Regions from separate parts of the Anaerospora sp. genome, predicted to be linked through region 2. Evidence: riboswitches for the same ligand, from Rfam matches in the RefSeq annotation. Region 2 holds a riboswitch; each other region holds the start of a gene.
The links. Region 2 has a riboswitch for glycine ahead of RTR76_RS14720 (aminotransferase class I/II-fold pyridoxal phosphate-dependent enzyme). Riboswitches for the same ligand answer to the same signal wherever they lie in the genome.

Region 1 (7,323 bases), on a different contig from region 2:
AACAAACAGCCCGCCATGGCGGTGAACGGCTTCACCGAACCCTGCCATATCTTCAATAATGCCATAAAAATTAGGCGTCTGCATGATAACAGCAGCAGTATCGCTGTCAAGTAAAGCCACTGCCTGGTCAGCTGCCGTTTTGCCTTCAACTACCGGCAGAATTTGAATGGCAAACCCAAGATCGCGTGCATAGGTTGCCGCTACCTGACGATAAAAAGGATGAACAGCGCCGCTAATCAGCACTTTTTTCCGGCCCGTTACTCCGCAGGCCAAATTCATGGCTTCCGCTGTAGCAGTAGCCCCATCATACAAAGAAGCATTGGAAACCTCCAGGCCAGTCAGCTCACAGATAAAGCTTTGGTATTCCCAAAGCGCCTGCAGCCCACCCTGGCTGATTTCCGGCTGATACTGGGTGTATGCCGTATAAAACTCGGCCCGCCCTGCCAGGTGAGAGACTACTGACGGAATGAAATGATCATACGCCCCGGCTCCCAGAAAACAAGGATAATCATCAACATTGCTGTTGCGCCCGGCCCGCTGCTGCATCATCCGCAGGATTTCCAGCTCGCTGACAGCAGAAGGCAGCTCTAGCGGCTGTTTAAGGCGTATATCGGCAGGGATATCGGCAAAAAGCGCTTCCACTGACTGAACGCCGATTGTGTTAAGCATAGCCTGACGGTCGGCAGGGGTATTCGGCAGGTAATGATGACCGGCCATTTATTTCCCCCCCAGCGCTAATGCCTGATACTGCTCCACATCAATTAGCTGAGCTATTTCATCGTTATTCTCCCATTCCAGTACGGCAATCCAGCCTTCTCCATACGGGTCCTGGTTAACAAGCTCCGGTTGATCAGCCAGCTGTTCGTTAATTTCCACTACTGTTCCGGTCAACGGCGCATAAATATCTGAAACGGCTTTAACAGATTCGACCACTGACATGTTGCTGTGAATGCTGATTTTTTTGCCTACAGGAGGCACTTCAATAAACACAATATCACCTAACTCGCTCTGGGCAAATGCGGTAATTCCCACTACTGCCCGCTTGCCTTCCAGCCGTACCCATTCGTGATCCTTGGTGTACTTTAGTTCTTTTGGAAATTCCATTTTTATATCCCCCTTATTCTAAGTCGCATTTTCGTTACTTTGCAGCTTCAGTTGGCGACGGGCGGCGATAAAACGGCTTTTTGACCACAACTGCGTCAACTACGCCTCCTCTTATCTCCACTCCAATTGCAGTACCGGGCTGAATATAATTAATATCCAGCAGGGCAAGTGCCAAATTTTTGCCTATTGTCGGGGCAAAAGAGCCACTTGTCACCGTACCAATTGTTTTACCGTCAGCAACACAAGTGTAGCCAGCCCTGGCAATACCGCGGCCGGTCATTTCCAGTCCAACTATTTTCCTGGTAATTCCTTTCTGCTTCTGAGCAGCCAGCGCTTCTAAACCGGTAAAGCCCGCCTTTGTCAGCTTAACGAACATATCCAGTCCTGCTTCTAAGGGCGTAATTTGGTCTGACAGTTCATGACCATACAACGGCAATGCCGCTTCAAAGCGCAGTGTATCTCTGGCTCCCAGCCCCACAGGAATGAGTCCGTATTCTGCCCCGGCCTGCAGCAGAAATTGCCATAGAGCTGGAGCTGCTTCAGCCGGACAATACAATTCAAAACCGTCTTCTCCGGTATAACCGGTGCGGGAAATCAGGCAGCTAATGCCATGTATATTCATCCCCTGCCAGAACCAGTAATATTTTAAGGTTTGTAAATCGGAGCTCACGAGTGTCTGCAGGATTTGTACCGCCTTAGGCCCTTGCAATGCCAGCTGAGCCATGACAGCCGACAGATTTTTAAGCTCTAGCTGAAAACCATCAGCCTGCTGCTTAATCCAGGCTAAATCTTTCTCAATATTACCTGCATTAATAACCAGCAGATACTCTTGCTCACCAAGCCTGTAGATCAACAAATCATCTACAACGGTACCGTCCGGATAACACATCGGTGAATACATGGCCTGATTAATGTGCAGCGCACTGATGTCATTCGTAACCAGGCAATTGATAAAGGCATCTGCCTCAGGACCACTGACCGCAACCTCTCCCATATGGGACACATCAAAAAGACCAGCTGCCGTGCGCACTGCTCGGTGCTCTTCCAGTATTCCCGAATATTGGACCGGCATCAGCCAGCCGCCAAATTCAATGACCTTGGCTCCACTTGCCAGGTGAACATCATAAAGAGGTGTCTTTTTTTCCGTCATAATAGCCTCCTTTTTACTTGGGTAGTATGTTCCAAAATGCACAATACAAAAAGGACAGAACAAGCTTAACGCTTGCTCTGTCCTTTTACCTGAGAGATTGCCCAAACCGGCTTCCCCTTCGGTGACCGCAGCTGCGGTGCTCTCCAGAGTTTGTCAGGTTAAGGTCCTTTTGCCTGAGAGTTTCTTTTGCGGTTGTTGCTCCTTCGGCGCTGCCATTGGCAGACTCTCCCCTAACCATCATTCAAGATATGAAATTACCAATTCGTTCGTCAGATCGAAGCCAAAATCCTCCCAGATACTGGCATATTATTAGAAAATACAATCTATTATTTATATATACGACTAACACACCAGGCAAATGCCCATTTTGATTGCAAAAGTTCCAGATATGACTACTATAAAAAAACAGACCTGCAGACTGTAATAGCAGCCTGCAGGTCTATTTTTTTTGCTATTTATTAATGGAATGCGGTACCTTTGGCGACACCGCTTTCGTATAAACGAGAGGCCATTTATCAAAGAACGTATTAAAATACAAGAAGACCATGAGAAGGGCAAATTGACCGGCTAAAATTCCCATAACAGGAAATCCCATGCCCATGTCATTACCGGCAAAAGGCAGTATTTTATAGATATTAAGCCAAAGCAGACCAAATACCGTTCCACCTGCCAGCCAGATTGCCACCCGCGTAAGAACCCGCTTGACCAGGTTCGGTTCCTTGTCTGCACCTGGATAATCGTCAAACAAATGATGCCAGCATAGCATTGTCACAATAAGTGAAAGTTCCAGGGAAGCAGCCGTTACATAAGGGTTGACGCCTGGATTAATAGAAAAAGCCGCAATAGCTGCAAGATATATCTGCGGTGTAATTAAACCTCCGCCAATAAAGGCAATGACCAAACCGACCAGCCCCAGCCAGGGTTGTTTATCAGTGAAGTATTTATAGGGATAGCCTTCACCACCCTCTGCAGGGATTAAAAACCAGAAAATAAAGCCCTGACAAAAAGCGAGCACCGCCGGCCACGATCCCAATGGCTGACTGGTGATTGCATGTCCGCCCAGCTGCAATTGCATAAAACTGGGAATAAACATAGCCAGCCAGACAAGAAGCGCAAAAAACGAGCTTGTCATCATCACTGCTAACCCGTCAAGCGGCGGTTTCAAGTTACCTGCCCAGGGTTTCTTCTGGAAGAGAGATACAAAGGGAATTTGGGCAATTATCACAGGCAGTACATAAAAATTAGCCGTTTCCCAGCCTTCAAGAGCCAGCTTCAGTTCCTCTCCATTCTTAGGAGCAAACATAATTGCCAGATTGAAAGGCTTCCACCAGATACCGATAAATGAAATCAATAGCAGATACGCTGCTATTCCACAAATAAAACTAACAAGGGTATACCAAATTCCTGCTATCGGCTGGCGGGCTGTAAGGCTGTACTTTCCATAGTTGCCAAAAATCAGCGTCTGCCAAATCCACGCACTGATGCTGCACCAGAAAAAGGTGCCTTCAGCAAATGCGGCAATATATTTTTTGCCCAGGGCCGGATCTGCAGCCTGCAAACCTGCAGTTGCAGTAAAGCCGATCAATGCCTTGGCAACAGAAGCCCAAACCGGCCAATACAGCATGGCATAAACAAAACAAATCAAAACACCGGCAGCTCCCGTGAGAAGCTTACTGTCAAAGCGCCGCTGCGGTAAATATTCCATTTGCCGTCCTCCTCACTAAACGTTATTCGCTATTTATCCATATCTTTTAGCAACAGTGGTTCCAACCACCATTTTAAGCACTTCTGAGGCACCAACGCCGATATCCATTAATCTGGCATCACGGGCCAAACGCTCAACCTCGTTATATTTCATATAGCCATGTCCGCCGAAAATCTGCAGCGCCTTGTGACATACCTCATTGGCAGCCTCTGTTACAAACAGCTTGGCAATTGAGGTGTCTACCGAATAGTCCTTGCCGCTGTCTCTTTTTTGGGCAGTATCATCTACCAGCAATTTTGCTGCCTCAATTTTTACATGCATATCGGCAAGCTTTTCCTGTACGGCATAAAGGGCACTGAGCGGTTTACCAAATGCACTCCTGCGGTTCGCATAGGCGGCTGCTGCTTTCAATGCGGCTTCGGCAATCCCCAGCCCGATAGCAGCCATCCCCAGGCGACCGCCGGTCAGGCCAAACATCGCCATTTTAAATCCGTCCCTGCCATTGCCAAGCAGATGATCTGACGGGACCAGGCAATCATGAAATACCAGACTGGTCGTCTGTGAGCTTCGGCAGCCCATTTTCTCCTCAGGCTCACCGATCCGGAAACCGGCTGCGCCTTTTTCAATAATGAACAAGCCAATACCTTTTGCTCCTGCCTCTGCGTCTGTTTTAAAAGCTACGATATAAATATCGGCCAGGCCGCCATTTGTGCAAAAAAACTTTGCTCCATTTAAGAGCCAGCCGCCCTCCGCCGGTGTTGCAACCGAGCAAATGCCGGCAGCGTCCGAACCTGCCTGTGCTTCACTGATAGTATAGGCCGCTATTTTCCTGCCTTGTATTAAATCAGGCAAGTACTTCTGCTTTTGCGCGTCTGTTCCAAACTGCAGCAAAACATCAATTGCCATCCAGTGGACATGAAAGGTCAAAGCAACTCCGGCACTCACTTTGGCGAATTCTTTCACGGCCTGGTGAGTGGCAACAGAAGGATAACCGCCGCCGCCATAACTAACTGGATAGTTCATTCCCAGAAAGCCTTCCTGTGCCATTAACTCCAGCAATTCTACGGGAAACCGGCTATTCTTATCCAGTTCCTTTGCTATCGGCTGAAGATGGTCAGTACAAAATTTCCTTGCTCTTGCTACAATATCGTCTGTGCAGGTTTCCCTAACTTCCGTCATCGCACCTTAAGCCTCCTTTTACTCAATTACAATTTCATCTCACAAAAATCTTCTGCAACTTCAAAATCAGCTTCCGTGCTAGTCCGGATTTCGTCCAGTGTAACCCCCGGTGCATGCTCTTTTAAAATCAGCCTGCCCTCACCAACATCGAAAACAGCCTTATCCGTTATAATGGTCTTTACACAACCTTTACCGGTAAGCGGCAGCGTGCATTGTTTAAGAACTTTGGATGCTCCATCCTTATCGGTATGCATCAGGCAGGCAATCACCGTCTTAGTGCCATAGCACAAATCCATTGCTCCGCCAATCCCCGGCCACCATTTGCCATTGCGCAGTACTGCCCAATTGGCAATATTGCCTAACTGGTCAACTTCCAATGCGCCTAGTATCGTAACATCAAGCAGGCCGCTGCGCATCGCTCCCAGCGAGGTTGCCAAATCCATAATGGCCGCACCCGGGGCCAGTGTCACCGGCTCAGAACCGGCATTGGTCATATCCGCCTTAGCCTCTGATGCCTTTGGCCTCGGACCTACGCCAAACACCCCGTTCTCGGCATGAAACATGACCTTAACACCTTCGGGCAAATAATTCGAGGCTTGCGTTGGCATACCAAAGCCCAAATTCACCAGTTGTCCGTCCTTTAATTCCTGAGCAGCACGTTTTGCTATTAACACTCTTGGGTCCATACTGATTCCCTCCTTTATTATTTTTCAGGGGTTAATTTACCGATTTTCAGCCAATGCTGACGGTAGATCTCATCATGCTCTTCCAGACTCAAGCCTTTGACAACTGCCTGTACAAAGGGTGCGGCAGTTCCCACCCGCTCAGGAGGAATAGTGCCTACCGGAACAATTTCCTCTACCTCGGCAATCGTATATTCACAAGCCATTGCCACTAGCGGATTGCAGTTGACGCTGGTGTGACGGTACTCCAAATTGCCATACTCATCAGCCCGCCAGGCTTTGACTAAACCAACCGGCGCCCGCAGCGCAGCTTCAACAAAGCACTTGACACCATTAACGTCAATCACCTGCTTCGCTTCCTTTAGTTCGGCAAACAGACCGGGATTATCCAATATCCCTACACCTACCGGAACCAGGACACCGCCTAAGCCCATCGCACCTGCTCTTACTTTCTCTACCCATGTTCCCATTGGAAAAAACTGTTCTACCTTCAAATTGCCTTTCAGGTATTCATCCGTTGATTCCTGTGTTGTGCCAACATGAGAAGAAATGATCTCTTTTACCAGTGAATGCTTGTATAACATTGCCCTGCCAAAGCCGCTCAAGCCTGGCTCATTTGTAATCAGCGTTATGTCTTGAATTGAGTTCTTAATGAGCCATTCAATGCAGCAAGTCGGCTCACCGGCTCCAACAAAGCCGCCCATCATAATTGTTGCGCCGCTCTTCGGAATTACCGCAAGTGCCTCATCCATGGATTTAAGTTTGTTGCCAAATTTAGACACAGACTTTCCCTCCTTAAAAACTATCTCTGAATTCTGATGGCCATCAGTATCTGAATAGTATTGCAATTTCCATGCCAATGGATGGATGCGGCATTTGGGCAAAAAAAGTCTCCAGGCTCATCGGCCTGGAGACTTAAGCATTTAGACAAACGTACCTGGAAGGAGGTTGCCGCGTCGTTTTACTCCTCGCAATGATAATAAAGTGGTGTCATCGCGAGCGTAGCGTGGTGATCTCTTTTTGTGTATTTTCAAGGAGACATATGTCCCCTAAAGCTACAGATAACAGCTACACTTTTAATAAGCAATATTCATCCGTTCCAGTTTCTTATATAAAACGGAGCGCTGAATATTTAACATACGGGCTGCCATGGCTTTATTGCCATTTGTTTTTTGCAAAGCACTGATAATCAAATCCCGTTCAGTCTGTTCCACTACATTACGAAAGGGCTGTTCCGCTTGCCGAGCAGAGCTTGGTACTTCCAATTCCCATGGTTTCATGGGAATTTTTTGCACATCAATAATGGCCTCTTCACTCCAGTTGATTGCCTGTTCAAGCAGGTTCTCTAATTCCCGCACATTGCCAGGCCAGCTGTAGCTCTTGAGAATATCCAGCGAAGCAGGCGTAATCGCTTTGGCATCAGCACCTATTTTACTGTTAATCCGGCAAATCAGTGCTTCTATTAGCAAAGGCAGGTCTGCTATCCGTTCTCGCAACGGCGG
Region 2 (7,323 bases):
CTGTTTCTAAGGAGGTACCTGTACCAAATAGTTTGTTTTTAGGGTAGTCGAAGAAGTTGGCTGCGTAATAGGTAGTGATATCAAGCGGATTCGTGATCATAATGATGATGGCTTCCTTGGTATACTTGGTAATGGAAGTCATGACATCTTTCATTACCTGCACATTTTTCCCGGCGAGCGATAAGCGGTCACCCGGCTCGCCGGGCATAATGCTCGGGCCTGCTGCAATGATAATGACATCAGCATCTTTGCATTCCTCATATCCTCCGGCATGGACGTAGCTGTTGGGGCTGAGGCTGAAAGGCGCTCCATGGCTGGCATCAAGTGCTTCACCCAAAGCTTTGTTTTCTTTAATGTCAATGACGGCAATCTCAGCCGCCAGGTTTAGGGATAAGGCGGTATTCAACACTGCTGATCCTACATTGCCGATACCCACAATCGCTAATTTTGTCTTTTTCGTACTCATGTGATCTCCTCCATTTAAAAAATACAAATGTATTTTTCTTGCGAACGGAATTTGTTCTACAGTTGGATATATTATAACGTTTTGTCTTAAGTGTGTCTACCAGTAAGGGAGAGCGGCCAAGGAAGAGACAACCCCATTTATAACCGCATCCTAAACGGTAAATTGCCCTACAGCTTGTTCTAATTGGCTGGAGGAAGCAGTTAAGGCTTGGCTTGATGCCGTTATTTCTTCCAGCGCGGTAGACTGTTGCTCAAGGGAAGCGGCAATCGTTTGTGTCTGCCGCTGAATTTCGCTGCTAATCGCATCAACATCCTGCACAGCACTCAAAACCTTGGTTCCATCTCCCATGAGAAGCAGCAGTGTTTGAGCAGAGGCTCTGGCAATTTCGGCGACGCCGCCAATTTCCTGTGTTATTGTTTCAAAGGCGATGCCAGCCTGCTGGACAACTTGTGCGCCTTTTTTGACTTCTAAGGCACCTTCGGTTATTGAGGTGACGGCTAAATCTGTCCGGGTTTGGATCTTATCGATAATGCCGGTGATTTGCTGAGCGGCTGTTTGTGACTGCTCTGCGAGCTTGCGGACTTCATCGGCAACTACGGCAAAGCCCCGGCCTTGTTCGCCGGCGCGTGCGGCTTCAATAGCTGCGTTAAGTGCCAGTAAATTGGTTTGATTGGCAAGCCCGGCGATAACGGTAATAATTTTACCGATTTCGTATGAGCTTTCACCTAATTCGGCAATCACTTTTGCCGACTCTCCGGTCTTGCGCTCGATGTTATCCATTTGTCCGATTGCCGTTACGATCGCCTGATTACCGTCTGTAACAATTGTCAGCGTGCGGCTGGTAATATCCGCCGTTTCTTGAGCGCTGTTTACACCGTCCTGAATACCTGCAGTTATATTTTCAACTGCTGTTAATACTCCGGCAGCAGTTTGTGATTGACGCTGTGTACCTACGGCAGCTTGGGCAGTCAGCTCTGCTACCTGGTTGGCCGATTGAGCCGATTGCTCCGCGCTGACCGTTAGTTCTTCTGCTGCAGCGGATACTTGCTGGGCAGAAAAGGCGAGCTGCTTGATTAACTGCCGCAAATTGTCGGTCATATCATTTACCACAGAGGCTAATTGGCCTAATTCATCCTTTCTCTGGATGTCGATTTTTTTGGTCAAATCACCACCGTTATTGGCCATTTCCCGTAACTTATCAATAATGCTTTGTAGTGGATTTGTGATCGTTTGCCTTGAGAACCAATACATGAAGCCTATCGTAACCAGGCTTAGTAATAGGTTTGCGAGTAAAATAGAGTTGGTCACGGTTGCAACCGTTTCCTCCACATCATCAATGTTGATACCGGTACAAATCACCCAGCCCCAGGGTTCATAAAGCTTGGAATATACCCGGCGGTGTAATGGCTCGGTAACACCTGGCTTGGCATACCATAAATTAAGGTAATAACCGGACTCTTTATTTTGCTGTGCACCTGCTATGTATTCGCGAACGGTATATGTTCCTTTACTATCTTTTACGTTGCTCCGGTCTTGACCGACAAGTTTTGGCTGGTCGCCGTGCATAACATTAACCAGATTAGTGTTGTCAATCCAAAAGTAGCTGTTCTGGGCATAACGTATCTTGGTCGTAGCTTCTATTGCTCTAGACTGCGCCTCTTGTGGCGTAAGTGTGCCCTTTTCGGCTAGTGAAGCATAGTACCCGATAAGAGAATGAATACTTTCCACATTTGTTTTCAACTGAAGATCTTTTTCCCGGTAAATGCTGCTGCGTGCCTGAGGAATGATATAGAAATAGCTGAATAAGGTAAATAACACAATAGGGACAATCGTTACAACCATTAATTTACTGCGTATCTTCATGCTAGACTCCTTTGCTACATACAATGTAATGAAATTCATTAGATAATGATAGTTATTATCGGAAAACTCTTAATAAATTTCATTATATTGGTAAAGAGCAGAGATGTAAAGTTAAGAAATAACGCTAATGTTTAACTTCGTGAGAAAAATAGCGATACAGCAGGTAAAACTACTTAATCAAGTTATTTTTTTCACAAATAATGTTTGCTTTTTGTGATACCGTTTCGTATACTGAATTTGAAGTACATGGAAATTATTAGTAGATGTTCAATGACGTGTTGAAAGGGTGGGATTACTCATGTGGGAAAATCAAATTGATATTCACAAAGTAATGGAGATCCGATCGAGAACAACGGTTTATTTAGGTGTTGGGGCAATTCAAAAGGCTAAGGATATTGTAATAGCTCTGGCAGCAAAAAAAATCAGCAAGGCCGTCATTATTACCGGTAAGGGATCGCACATTAAGACAGGTGCCTGGGATGTCGTCAAAAAAGCATTAGAGGAAACAGGCATTGAGTATATTTTGTATAGTAAAATTACGCCTAATCCAACTGTAGATCAAGTAGACGAAGCAACAAAAGAGGCTCTTGCTTTTGGAGCTCAGGCTGTTATTGCTATTGGCGGCGGCAGTCCGATTGATGCAGGGAAAAGTGTTGCCGTTCTACTTGCTTACCCTGATAAAACAGCGAGAGATTTATATCAATTTACGTTTAGCCCTGAAGAGGCTGTTCCCATTGTTGCTATTAATTTAACGCATGGTACCGGTACTGAGGCAGATCGCTTTGCGGTTGTGACCATACCGGAAAAAGAATATAAGCCGGCAATTGCCTATGACTGCATTTATCCGTTGTATGCGATTGATGATCCAGCCTTAATGACAATGCTGCCTCCCGATCAAACGGTGTATGTATCGGTTGATGCGGTTAATCATGTAATAGAAGCGGCTACCACTATTGGTGCCAATCCCTTTGCTATCAGCCTGGCACGGGAAACAATCCAGTTAGTCCATACATATCTGGAGGACGCAAAACGTGATCCCAAGGATTTAAAAGCTCGCTACTTCCTGCTCTATGCATCGCTGTTAGCCGGTATTTCCTTCGATAATGGCCTGCTTCATTTTACGCATGCCCTCGAACACCCGCTGAGCGGAGTTAAGCCGGAATTAACGCATGGTTTAGGGTTAGGTATTTTGCTGCCTGCAGTAGTACAGCAGATTTATCCTGCCAAAGCGGAAATCCTTGCGGATATTCTTGCTCCCATTGTTCCTGGCTTGACCGGAGCACCTGATGAAGCCGCCAAAGCTTATGACGGTCTCAAAAAGTGGCTGCAAGAAGTTGGCATTAGTGGCAGCCTGGCGACAGAAGGTTTTACAGAACAGGATTTGGATAAGTTGACTCAATTGGCCTTTGAGACGCCAAGTCTGGAATTGCTGCTTAGTATGGCGCCGGTAGCGGCAACCAAGGAAACAGTATGGCAAATATACAAAAACTCGCTGTAGTTTGAAAAAATAATGCGCTCTGCCGGGGATATTTTCTCCGGCAGAGCGCATTTTCGTGCCAAAATCTGTGTCAGTGGAACCGTCCCCGTGACAGCGGGGGATGAGGAGATAAGTGGATTTTTACTTGTATTTTTTCAGACAGTATTTTATAATAATGGCAAAGAGTATTCTCACAAACGACAAATGTATATATCCGGATGAATGTTGCGGGAGAGCGGCTGAACAAGCCCGCCGAAGAAGTGAAACTTTCAGGCACTCCATTACTGAGTAAAACCGCAAAGGGACGGAACTCTGGAGAGACTCTCTTACAGGGAGAGCGCCGAAGGGGAAACCCAGCAGATTCTGCTGATAAATCTCTCAGGCAAAAGGACAGAGAACTTTGTACGCTGCAGTATTTCATTGTGCTGCCGTATTTTAGCGTCCGCTCGTCTTTCCAGAGTCAAATCAATTGATTTGACTCTTTTTATTTATGAATGGTTCCAGAGAGAGGGAGAAAATATGAGTAAACAAATGCCAATTGCAGCGCCGCATACCTGGGGTAAATATACCCCTGATAAGATTTTCACAGTTGTTTCAAAAGCTACACAGGCCAAAGAGGCCTACGGCAGAGAAGTAGTTGTTAATGGGGCACCAGGTACATTTCTTGATGAGACGGAAACAATTTACTGTCTTCCGACAGTTGAGTCCGTATACCGCAGTATTCCTATGAATGAGGTAGTGGCCTATTCACCCTTAGAAGGCGCTCCTGATTTTCTGGAGGCTGCCGTACAGCATGTTTTTCGTGAGTTTCGTCCTGCTGCTCATATAAAGGCAGTAGCAACGCCCGGAGGTACAGGTGCGCTGCATAATATTGTAGCGAATTATACATCAGTTGGTGATGCGATTCTTTCCAGTGAGTGGTGCTGGGGACCATACAAATCGATTGCTGAAGATGCGCTGCGTAAGTTTGAAACGTTTTCACTTTTTGCCGGTGACCGGTTCAATCTTGAAGAATTGGAAGAAAAAATGACAGCTCTCCTTGCAAAGCAGGAGCGGCTGGTTGTTATTTTGAATACGCCCTCCCATAATCCTACCGGTTATTCAATGACAAATGATGAGTGGAAGGCAGTGCTTAACAGTGCTAAAAAGCTGGCAATGCCAGGCCGCTTTATTATTCTGGCAATTGATGTGGCTTATTTGGACTATACGGAGGACCAGAGTGCCAGCCGTTCCTTTTTTCCGCTGTTAGCTGATTTGCCGGAAAATGTTCTGCCTATTATTTGCTTCAGCATGTCCAAAAGCTTTACACTTTATGGTCAGCGGGTTGGTGCCATGATCGGCGTGTCACCAAATGCTCAGATTGCGGATGAGTTTTTTGAAACGAACCAAATTACCTGCCGGGCTAGCTGGTCGAGTATCAATCGAGGTGCTTCCAAAGTATTGGCGACTATTTATGCTAATCCAGAGTTGATTAAACAATGTGATGAAGAGCGCGCAGCTGCGCTGAATATTATCAAGTCACGGGCCGCTTTATTCAGTTCAGAGGCTAAAGCTGCAGGGTTGGAGTTCTTGCCGTACCGTTCCGGGTTTTTCCTCACTATTCCCTGCCAAAAGCCGGAAGAAGTCTGCCAGGTACTGAATAAAGCAAATGTCTTCCTTGTTCCGCTTGCCAAGGGGATACGCATTTCAGTTTGTGCTGTTCCAACAAGCAAAATGTCGGGCTTAGCAGTAAAGATAAAAAAGGCGATCGAGCGGGTTACTGTTCAAGGCAATCAATAAACCTTGAGAGAACAAGAAGGACTGTCTCATATTTGAGGCAGTCCTTCTTATTGTGCTAACTTCCGGTAATAACGAGGAATTGATAATTCCCTGCTGTTGGTGGTAAAATAAGTCATTCGTGTAAAAATAGATACGCCCCCGGAGGTAGGTATGGATAAATCAGTTGCTTTAGGAGAGCAGAAGATACGCACGTTGTTATGGGATTATTCCGTTCCGGCAATTATCGGAATGGTAGTTAATGCATTGTATAATGTGGTGGATAGTATTTTTGTAGGACAAGGTGTAGGAGAGATTGGCTTAATTGCAGTTACGATTGCCTTCCCGTTAATGATGATTCTGATGGCGGTGGGAATGTTTGTGGGGCTGGGAGCAGCTGCACTTGTCTCAATCCGTCTGGGTGAACAGGATAAAGCTGGCGCAGAACTTATTTTAGGCAATGCGTTGACAATGGTTATCGGACTTGTGATCATTACGACCGCAGGTGCACTATGGTATCTGGAGCCATTGCTGCTGCTGCTTGGCACAACACCGGATGTGCTTCCTTATGCCAAAAGCTTTATGACAATTATCCTGGCAGGCAGTGTGTTTATGCATGTCAGTTTTGGCTTAAATGGGATCATTCGTGCCCAGGGAGACCCTAAGACAGCATTGCTGACCATGCTTATCGGAGCTGTTTTAAATACGATACTCAATCCGCTGTTCATCTTTGGACTGCATTGGGGGATTGAAGGCTCAGCTTGGGCGACCGTTTTTTCGCAGGCAGTGGCAACGGTATGGGTGCTGACTTATTTTATAAAAGGATCGGGTACACTGAAACTAAAGCGGCGGTACTTAGCTGTTCGCAGCGAAGTAGTAATCAGTATTGCTAAAATCGGGTTGGCTCCTTTTTTACTGCAGATTGGCAACAGCCTGGTAATCGTGGTATTAAATTTTAGTCTTTTAAATTATGGCGGTGCTTTAGCTATTGCCGCTTTTGGAATTATCAACAGGGTACTGATGCTGATGCTTATGCCGGTAATGGGAATCAGCCAGGGTGCGCAGCCGATTATTGGTTATAATTATGGGGCAGGAAACTACCGGCGAGTTATTGCTACCGTTAAACTGGCAATTTTGGCAGCTACCGGACTATGTCTGTTTGGCTTCATCTGTGTGCAGCTTTTGGATGTACATATTATCCGGTTGTTTAATGGAAACCAGGAACTAGTTCAGCTTGGCTCAGATGGGCTGAGGTTATTTTTGCTGATGCTGCCGATCATCGGATTTCAGATTATCAGCGCTAACTATTTTCAGGCTGTCGGTAAGGCCGGCTATGCCATTGTTTTTAATTTACTGCGACAAATCATTTTGCTTATTCCCCTGATTTATATTTTGCCGAAATTTTGGGGGCTTACAGGGATTTGGCTGGCAGGCCCCATTTCCGATGTAGGAGCGGCGCTGCTAACGGGGATATTTATGTTCCGTGAATTGAAATCTCTGGCCTCGCGGGAACAAGCGGCACGTTCATAAGTTCTTCATATTTGTCTGTTATACTAGGGCCATCAATAGAAGGAGTGATGATTAAAATGAATATGACTCACTATATGGCCCTGCTTGCTGATAATCAGCCGTGGAATCTGATTATTTATATGGTAATTCCTGTTGCCTTGGCCGAAGCGCTGGTAGCTACTGAGTTTTTTACCGTTTTTCTGCGTGAAAGAGCTGGAGCCTGGCGGATTTGGAATAAACGGATCGGTATTGG
Region 3 (7,323 bases), on a different contig from region 2:
CCGGCTCCATAAATTCCTGGTAAGTCATTATTGGGAAAAAGCATCGTTTTTTCAGCTGCCCCGGTGGCAACAATTATCTTTTGGGGCAGAACGGTATAAAACGAATCTTTACAAGCAATAACCACCACTCCATCAGGATATATACCAGCAACCGTAGCATTTTTCCACGTGGTGATTGCAGCTTGCGCTTCGGTTTCTTTAATCAATCTAGCGGCAATATCAATGCCTCTTTCACCGGCGTACTCTTCCCGGGAGCCAAAAAACTTATGAGTCTGTTTAATCAGCTGCCCGCCAAGACGTTCTGAGCGTTCGACAAGCAGCACTTCCGCTCCGGAACCGGCAGCACTGGTAGCCGCCATCAAACCGGCAGGACCGCCCCCGATTACCAACACATCGGTCTTAATCATACTATCGTCCCCTTTCCCTGCTGTACTTGTACAGCCATACCGGCTTGAAGAGGTTCGACACATACGCGCACATTAGGCACGCCATTGACTGTCATCAGACAGGACGAGCAGTTGCCAATCGCACAGAAGAGACCCCGTGGCCGATGATGCCGGGAGCTATGGCGCAGCATTTTTATCCCTGCAGCATGAAGTGCTGCGGCAATAGATTCTCCTGCAATCCCTTGCACAGGGGTACCATTGTAAGTAAATGAAACCATTTCTTGCTGGGGAAATTCTAGAATTGGATGATTGACAATTCTCAAGTTAAACACCTCAGCCTACTTTAATGCAATTACCGTGCCAACTCAAAATCAATCCTCTGTTTTTTTTGCTCGGGGCAGTTAGTAACCCGCTTTTTAAGCAAAGCTAAGGCCACATCACGATCGCATGATGTGGCCTGCTGATTTCTCTTTTTCGTTTTTAGAGATTTTTTCCTGATTATTCGTCAGTTTTCTGACGCAACTGTCAGTTTGTTGACACTATGCCCAGTTTTTGCATTTTGTAGTAAAGCGTACTGCGGGGAATGCCCAATTTTTGAGCAGCCAGCGCTTTATTATAACTCTGCTCTTCCAGCACTCGAGTAATAATTTCTCTTTCCAGCTCAGCAGTAGCTACCGGCAAACGATCAGCAACCTGGCTAATTTCTGGCGATTTTAACCCTTCTGCTGAAAACAAGGCCTGAGGCAAATCTTCAATTCCCAGCGTATCGCCATCCGTCAGTATAACCAGTCTCTCTAAGGCATTCAGAAGTTCCCTGATATTGCCTGGCCACTGATACTGCACAAGCGCAGCCATAACCGACGGATCAACTTTACTAATATTTTTGTTGTAAAGAGCACTGTAATACTGTAAACCTCGACGCAGGAGTTCAGGCAGATCATCCAGGCGGTCCCGTAAAGGCGGCAGGGCTATAGATACAACATTCAGCCGGTAATACAAATCTTCCCGAAATTCACCGGTTCGAATCATATCTTCCAAATTCCGGTGTGTCGCAGCAATGACTCTAAAATCAACAGGAATCGGTTTATTGCCACCTACCCGGTATAAACATTTTTCCTGTAATGTCCTCAGCAGTTTTACCTGCATTTCGCGGGGCATATCGCCTACCTCATCAAGCAAGAGAGTCCCACCGTTGGCTTTTTCCAGCAGACCCTCTTTCCCTTTACGGTCAGCACCTGTGAAAGCACCAGGCTGATAGCCGAACAATTCACTTTCAAACAGATTTGCAGGAATAGCACCGCAGTTAATCGCAATAAATGCCCCAGCCACCTGGCTGGCCTCGTGAATAGCCCGGGCAAACAGTTCTTTGCCTGTCCCGCTTTCTCCTCGCAGTAAAACGGGAACATTTGTTACCGAAACGCGCTTAGCCATACTGACGGCAGCACCAATTGCTTTACCACGGCCATAGATAGCCGAAAATGGGTCATTCTGCGAATGAATGGTATGAATCGTCTTTTTCAAAGACTGCACTTCACGGTTTGTTTGTGATAACTTTTGATTTAACTGTACTAGATCGGTAATATCCCTTTCAGCCGAAATACCGCCAACCGCCGTGCCATTCAGTATAATAGGCCTTGTGTTAATTAAAACATGCGTTTCCGGACAAGGAGTATGATATTCTTCTATAATTTGCTGATGCTGTTTCATTGCCGTGCTGATTTTTAAATTCGAAAAAAAGTGGTCAATGGGCTGTTGTATAATGTCCTGCGCCTTAATACCATATAGGGCTTCAGCCTGCTTATTCCAAACGAGCACTTTGTCTTTTTCATCAATCATGCAGATTGCTTCATTTACTGTATCCAGTAAGGTCTCTAACCTGGCTTGCTGCAATTGATACGCTGTATCCATCTGTCTAAAAAGTTCTATCACCTTATCAAACTGGCCTGTTTGCAAGTATTGCTCCAGCTGAGTTATCGGCAGGGCAGCTGTTTTATTCATGCTCTTCCTCCTTTGTCGCCGCAGACAGAAACAAAAAATTAAAATAGATAAAAAAAATGCCCGTATCATCCATAAAGCCGGGGGATGTTACAAGCATCTTTGCTTATGTCAGTTTCCTGACACCTTATATAAATTCGTTAAAGCAAACTTCGTTGTTGCTTTCATAAATCCTGCTTTTTCTGAAAAAATACTAATAAGCAATAATATCCAGCCCCATTGAATTCTCTTCCCATTGCGCACAGGAAAGAGCAAATGTATCTCTCTTTAATTTACTGCAGAAAGCACGTTCATGATATAGACAGTTCTCACATAAAGGCCTTGCTGCACTTGTTTTTATCGTCTGCAGCATACCTTTCAGTATTTCTAATTGCCTGCCTTCCTCTAGCTCCTTCGCCTTTACTTCCAAGAACTTTTCAATACATTCAATTAATTCTTTTGCTTCCATGTTTATCTCCGCCTTTTTGTATTTATCTCAATCAGCATTACTTCTTCAACCATCAACAACTTAATCAAATGCAAGAAACATACCAAAAAGCAAAGGATAAACGACTACAAGCCGGTAAGTTAATTTATTAAATTGTATACACGCTTTATTGTCAGCTCATAATAATGATACGTTTTAGAACAGGAGGATTTTTCCATGGGACAAACAGAAACTTGTAAAGCCTATTTTGTCGGAGCTGGCGTTGGTTCTCTGGCCGCTGCAGTATATTTGATCAGGGACGCCCATATTCCAGGCAAAAACATAACAATTTTTGAGGAAATGAATATAACCGGTGGAAGCTGCGACGGTACGGGGTCACCGGAAAAGGGCTATATGATTCGTGGCGGCAGGATGCTTAATGACGAAGCCTATGAATGCACCTGGGAACTGTTGAAATTCATTCCTTCCATCAGCAATCCTCAAAAGTCAGTCCGTGATGAAATTATTGAGTTTGATAGGAATGTCCGCACTCATGCAAAAGCACGACTAATCGACGGGGACGGAAAGATCATCGATGTATCTTCTATGGGTTTCAGCAATAAAGACCGGATTGACATGTTGAAGCTTACCGTTACGCCAGAAGAAGCCTTGGGAACAATAACGATTGAACAGTTTTTTTCGCCATCATTTTTTAAAACGAACTTCTGGTACATGTGGGCTACTACCTTTGCCTTCCAGCCTTGGCACAGCGCTGTTGAATTGAAACGCTATATGCTTCGCTTCATGCATGAATTCCCCCGTATTCAAACATTAGAGGGTGTAACCCGCACTCCCTACAATCAATACGACTCCATTATTTTACCCCTGATAAAATGGTTAAAGGAGCAAGGTGTTGTCTTCTCAATGAATTGCCGGGTAACTGACCTTGATTTTAAACCGGCAGCTGCTGAAAAAACCGTAGAATGTATCCACTATACAGCTAACGGCACACAGCAAAAAATACAATTGCAAGCTAATGATCTGGTCTTTGTCACTAATGGTTCAATGACCGAAGGCTATACGATTGGCTCAATGACCACCGCTCCCCGCTTAGGTTCAAAGGGTGCCTCCTTCAAACTATGGGAATCAATTGTAAAAAAACACCCTGATTTAGGTAATCCCGCCCCTTTTGTCGATCATATTGAAAAATCGTTGTGGGAGTCCTTTACTGTTACTTGTAAGGATCCGATATTTTTTGACTTAATGGAAAAGCTTTCGGGAAATACTGCCGGAACTGGAGCTCTTGTAACTTTTAGAGATTCTAATTGGTTTATGTCTATTGTCTTGGCCTATCAACCACATTTCATTAATCAGCCGGAGAATATTAATGTCTTCTGGGGCTATGGTCTCTTTCCAGACAAACAAGGAAACTTTGTACCGAAAAAGATGTCCGAATGTACTGGTGAAGAAATATTGACTGAACTATGCTCTCATCTTCGCTTTACCGACGAGCTTCCGTTCATTCTTAAAACCTCCAATTGCCTTCCTTGCCTGATGCCTTTCATTACCAGCCAGTTTATGCCTCGAGCAAAAGGTGACCGGCCCCTTGTAGTGCCACCAGGGTCAACAAATCTCGCCTTTCTCGGACAATTTGCAGAAATACCGGATGATGTGGTATTCACAGTAGAGTACTCTGTCCGTTCTGCACAAATTGCAGTATATTCTCTTCTTAACTTGAGCAAAGAAGTTGTTCCCATGCATCAGTATCAGTACGATACACGTGTTCTGTTTGACTCTTTTATCACCTCCTTTAGGTAGACAGCTTGGATAACTAAAACACCCGGAAAACAGCTTAAAGCTCTTTCCCGGGTGTTTTAGTTATCCGATCTAGACCGGTATCATTTATTGCTACGGTTTTACAGTTGCCTTAAATACTTGTTTTCCTTCTTTCATCTCAATTATAACAGCACTCTTTACTGCATCATGAGTCGTGTTTAAAGTAGTTGCACCTGTAATGGCAGGATAGTCTTTAGTCTGAGCCAATGCTTCCCGGATTTTACCTGGTTCTGCACTATTAGCTCGTTTAATAGCATCAATCAGCACATTCGCAGCATCATACCCCAGAACAGCCATCGCATCCGGCGCCTGTCCGTATTCTTTCTTGTAGGCCTCGACGAATGCCTGCGAAACCGGACTGGTATCATCAACAGAATAATGATTGGTGAAATAGGTATTGTTTAAAGCGGCAGCACCGGCAACTTCCGCCAGCTTAGGAGAATCCCAGCCATCACCACCAACTACCGGCACGGTAATCCCAAGCTCGCGAGTTTGCTTGACAATCTTGCCTACTTCCTCATAGTACCCGGGAACATAAAGCACATCCGGATTGGCAGCTTTTACTTTTGTTAAAATCGCTTTAAAATCCTGATCTTTTTGTAAGTAAGCTTCTTCAGTGACGATTGACCCGCCCCCTTTAACAAAAGCTTCTTTAAAGAAAGCAAGCAGTCCTTTGCTGTAATCACTGCTATTATCAACCAAAATAGCAGCTTTTTTGAGGTTTAATGTATTGAGAACAAAATTAGCCCCCACTGTTCCCTGAAATGGATCAATAAAGCATACACGAAAAGTATACTCTTTCACTTTGCCTGTTTTGTCATCCACCGTTACTTTTGGATTAGTTGCACCCACGGCCAGAAAAGGGACTTTACTGCCTTCGGCTACGCTGGAAGCAGCAATAGCATTGGAACTAGCGAAAACACCAGTTACTGCAGCAACTCGGTCCTGGGCGGTAAGCTTTGTCATCGCATTAGCCGACTCAGAGGGCTCACTTTTATTGTCACCAATCACTGCCTGGATTTGTTTGCCCAGAACCCCACCTTTAGCATTTGCTTCTTTGATTGCCATTTTTGCGCCATTTGCTGCCGAGGTCCCCATCGTGGCATTAGCGCCGGTCATTTCGTTTAAAAGACCAATTTTAATATCATTTGAAGCCAATCCGCCACATCCGGACGCAATACCGGTCAGCAGCAGCACCGCCACAATTAACGCACTCAGTCTGAAGTTCCTTTTACTCATTACAAACTCTCCCTTTTTCTGTAGATTCTCTTTGAGCCGTTTTCCGAAGACTTCACCGAAGGAAGACCATTCTCTGCATGCAAAAAATAAAAAGAGTCAAATCATAAGATTTGACTCTGAAGAACAACAAATAAGTATCCCTGCAAAAAAATGCAGTGAAACAAACGTGCTCTGTCCTTTTGCCTGAGAGTTTCATCGGTAAGTATACCTACCGACTTGCACCTTCGGCGCCCTGCTAAACAGGGGCTCTCCAGAGTTCCATCCGTTTACGGTTGTCGCAAAAAACATTACATCAACTGTAAGTTATACGAGTTTCCGTGTACTTCATATGGACACAAATATTAAGTTTTCATCACTTTTGTCTATAATAATAGTAAAATCAGCTTTTGTCAAGTAATTTCAACATCGTATCAGTCTATTACTCTTTAGCAGCCTGGTTATTTGAGTTAATTCCAATAACCGGAAAATTCCATTGGTACTTCATGCAGCAGAGCCGCAGGCCTGTCGTTATACAAAAACAGAGATACATTTGTGCAGTCCCGGTAAGATAAAACTGTGAATAATAAAAGCTTATTGCACCGACAATTGTTGCTATCGCATATACTTCCTGACGAAAAACATATGGAATTTCCTTAACAAACACATCGCGCATAATACTTCCGCCAATACCTGTAATAACAGCAACCGTTGTTACAATAAACAAGGTATTGAAATTATGCTGTATCGCTAAATTAGCACTGGTGGCAGTAAAGGCCCCCAAGCCGATTGCATCAAATACCTGAATCATATTTTTGTATTTTTCTAACCAACGATAGCTAAAACACACGCCAACTGTTGCAACTGCACTGATCATAAAGAAAGTTGGGTCACGAAAGGTAAGCGGCGGCGTATTGCCGATAATCACATCACGCAATATCCCGCCGCCTACAGCTGTCGTCACAGCCAATACCAATACGCCGAAAATATCCAGCCGCTTTTGTATCCCGGTCAGCGCTCCCGATACTGCGAAGGCAATTACGCCAGTAAATTCTACTATGTTCCAGGTTGTCATTTCATACTCTCCCTTTACTATGGTCACCAGTGACTCTATCGGTCCATTTTATCATATGCCGCGTAAATTTAGAAGGGACTAAAGTAACCTCTCTTCAGGTAGAGTAATAGAATACTCCAGATGTATTTGGGGGAGGTTTTAACTAAAATGAGACCAAAGCTCTGCATGGGGCTGATCATTATTTTCATCTGTATGGCTGCGACAACAGCTACCGTACTTGCCGCACCGCATTTGTCCTGGTATACACAAGCATTAGACTATGATGAGACAAATGCTTTGATTATTCAAGGTTATTTAGAAAATGATGGAACAGTAGTAATTGACAGGGTTAACCTGCTGACACTAAATATTTATTTTAAACAAAAAAATACTGATTGGTGGTTTGCCAATCAGGGAAATTGGGAGAACAT

Region 1: it holds a riboswitch for glycine, as region 2 does, so the genes downstream of both, gcvT (glycine cleavage system aminomethyltransferase GcvT) here and RTR76_RS14720 (aminotransferase class I/II-fold pyridoxal phosphate-dependent enzyme) in region 2, are expected to answer to the same signal.
Region 3: it holds a riboswitch for glycine, as region 2 does, so the genes downstream of both, RTR76_RS16780 (ABC transporter substrate-binding protein) here and RTR76_RS14720 (aminotransferase class I/II-fold pyridoxal phosphate-dependent enzyme) in region 2, are expected to answer to the same signal.

Annotation. Positions count from the first base shown of each region.
Region 1 covers NZ_DALZUO010000003.1:153,939-161,261, reverse strand. Annotated here, with positions in the region: gene gcvPA (aminomethyl-transferring glycine dehydrogenase subunit GcvPA) at 1-717, opposite strand, end outside; gene gcvH (glycine cleavage system protein GcvH) at 718-1,104, opposite strand; gene gcvT (glycine cleavage system aminomethyltransferase GcvT) at 1,139-2,254, opposite strand; glycine riboswitch at 2,406-2,495, opposite strand; gene RTR76_RS04340 (hypothetical protein) at 2,706-3,959, opposite strand; gene RTR76_RS04335 (acyl-CoA dehydrogenase family protein) at 3,993-5,138, opposite strand; gene RTR76_RS04330 (3-oxoacid CoA-transferase subunit B) at 5,165-5,824, opposite strand; gene RTR76_RS04325 (3-oxoacid CoA-transferase subunit A) at 5,842-6,603, opposite strand; gene RTR76_RS04320 (sigma 54-interacting transcriptional regulator) at 6,898-7,323, opposite strand, start outside.
Region 2 covers NZ_DALZUO010000019.1:67,249-74,571, reverse strand. Annotated here, with positions in the region: gene RTR76_RS14735 (L-lactate dehydrogenase) at 1-466, opposite strand, end outside; gene RTR76_RS14730 (methyl-accepting chemotaxis protein) at 617-2,329, opposite strand; gene RTR76_RS14725 (iron-containing alcohol dehydrogenase) at 2,628-3,827, shown strand; glycine riboswitch at 4,025-4,103, shown strand; glycine riboswitch at 4,109-4,210, shown strand; gene RTR76_RS14720 (aminotransferase class I/II-fold pyridoxal phosphate-dependent enzyme) at 4,326-5,585, shown strand; gene RTR76_RS14715 (MATE family efflux transporter) at 5,736-7,091, shown strand; gene RTR76_RS14710 (DUF6803 family protein) at 7,148-7,323, shown strand, end outside.
Region 3 covers NZ_DALZUO010000025.1:30,591-37,913, reverse strand. Annotated here, with positions in the region: gene RTR76_RS16805 (FAD-dependent oxidoreductase) at 1-407, opposite strand, end outside; gene RTR76_RS16800 ((2Fe-2S)-binding protein) at 404-718, opposite strand; gene RTR76_RS16795 (sigma 54-interacting transcriptional regulator) at 912-2,384, opposite strand; gene RTR76_RS16790 (hypothetical protein) at 2,575-2,829, opposite strand; gene RTR76_RS16785 (oleate hydratase) at 3,025-4,605, shown strand; gene RTR76_RS16780 (ABC transporter substrate-binding protein) at 4,696-5,862, opposite strand; glycine riboswitch at 6,024-6,126, opposite strand; gene RTR76_RS16775 (trimeric intracellular cation channel family protein) at 6,281-6,913, opposite strand; gene RTR76_RS16770 (hypothetical protein) at 7,061-7,323, shown strand, end outside.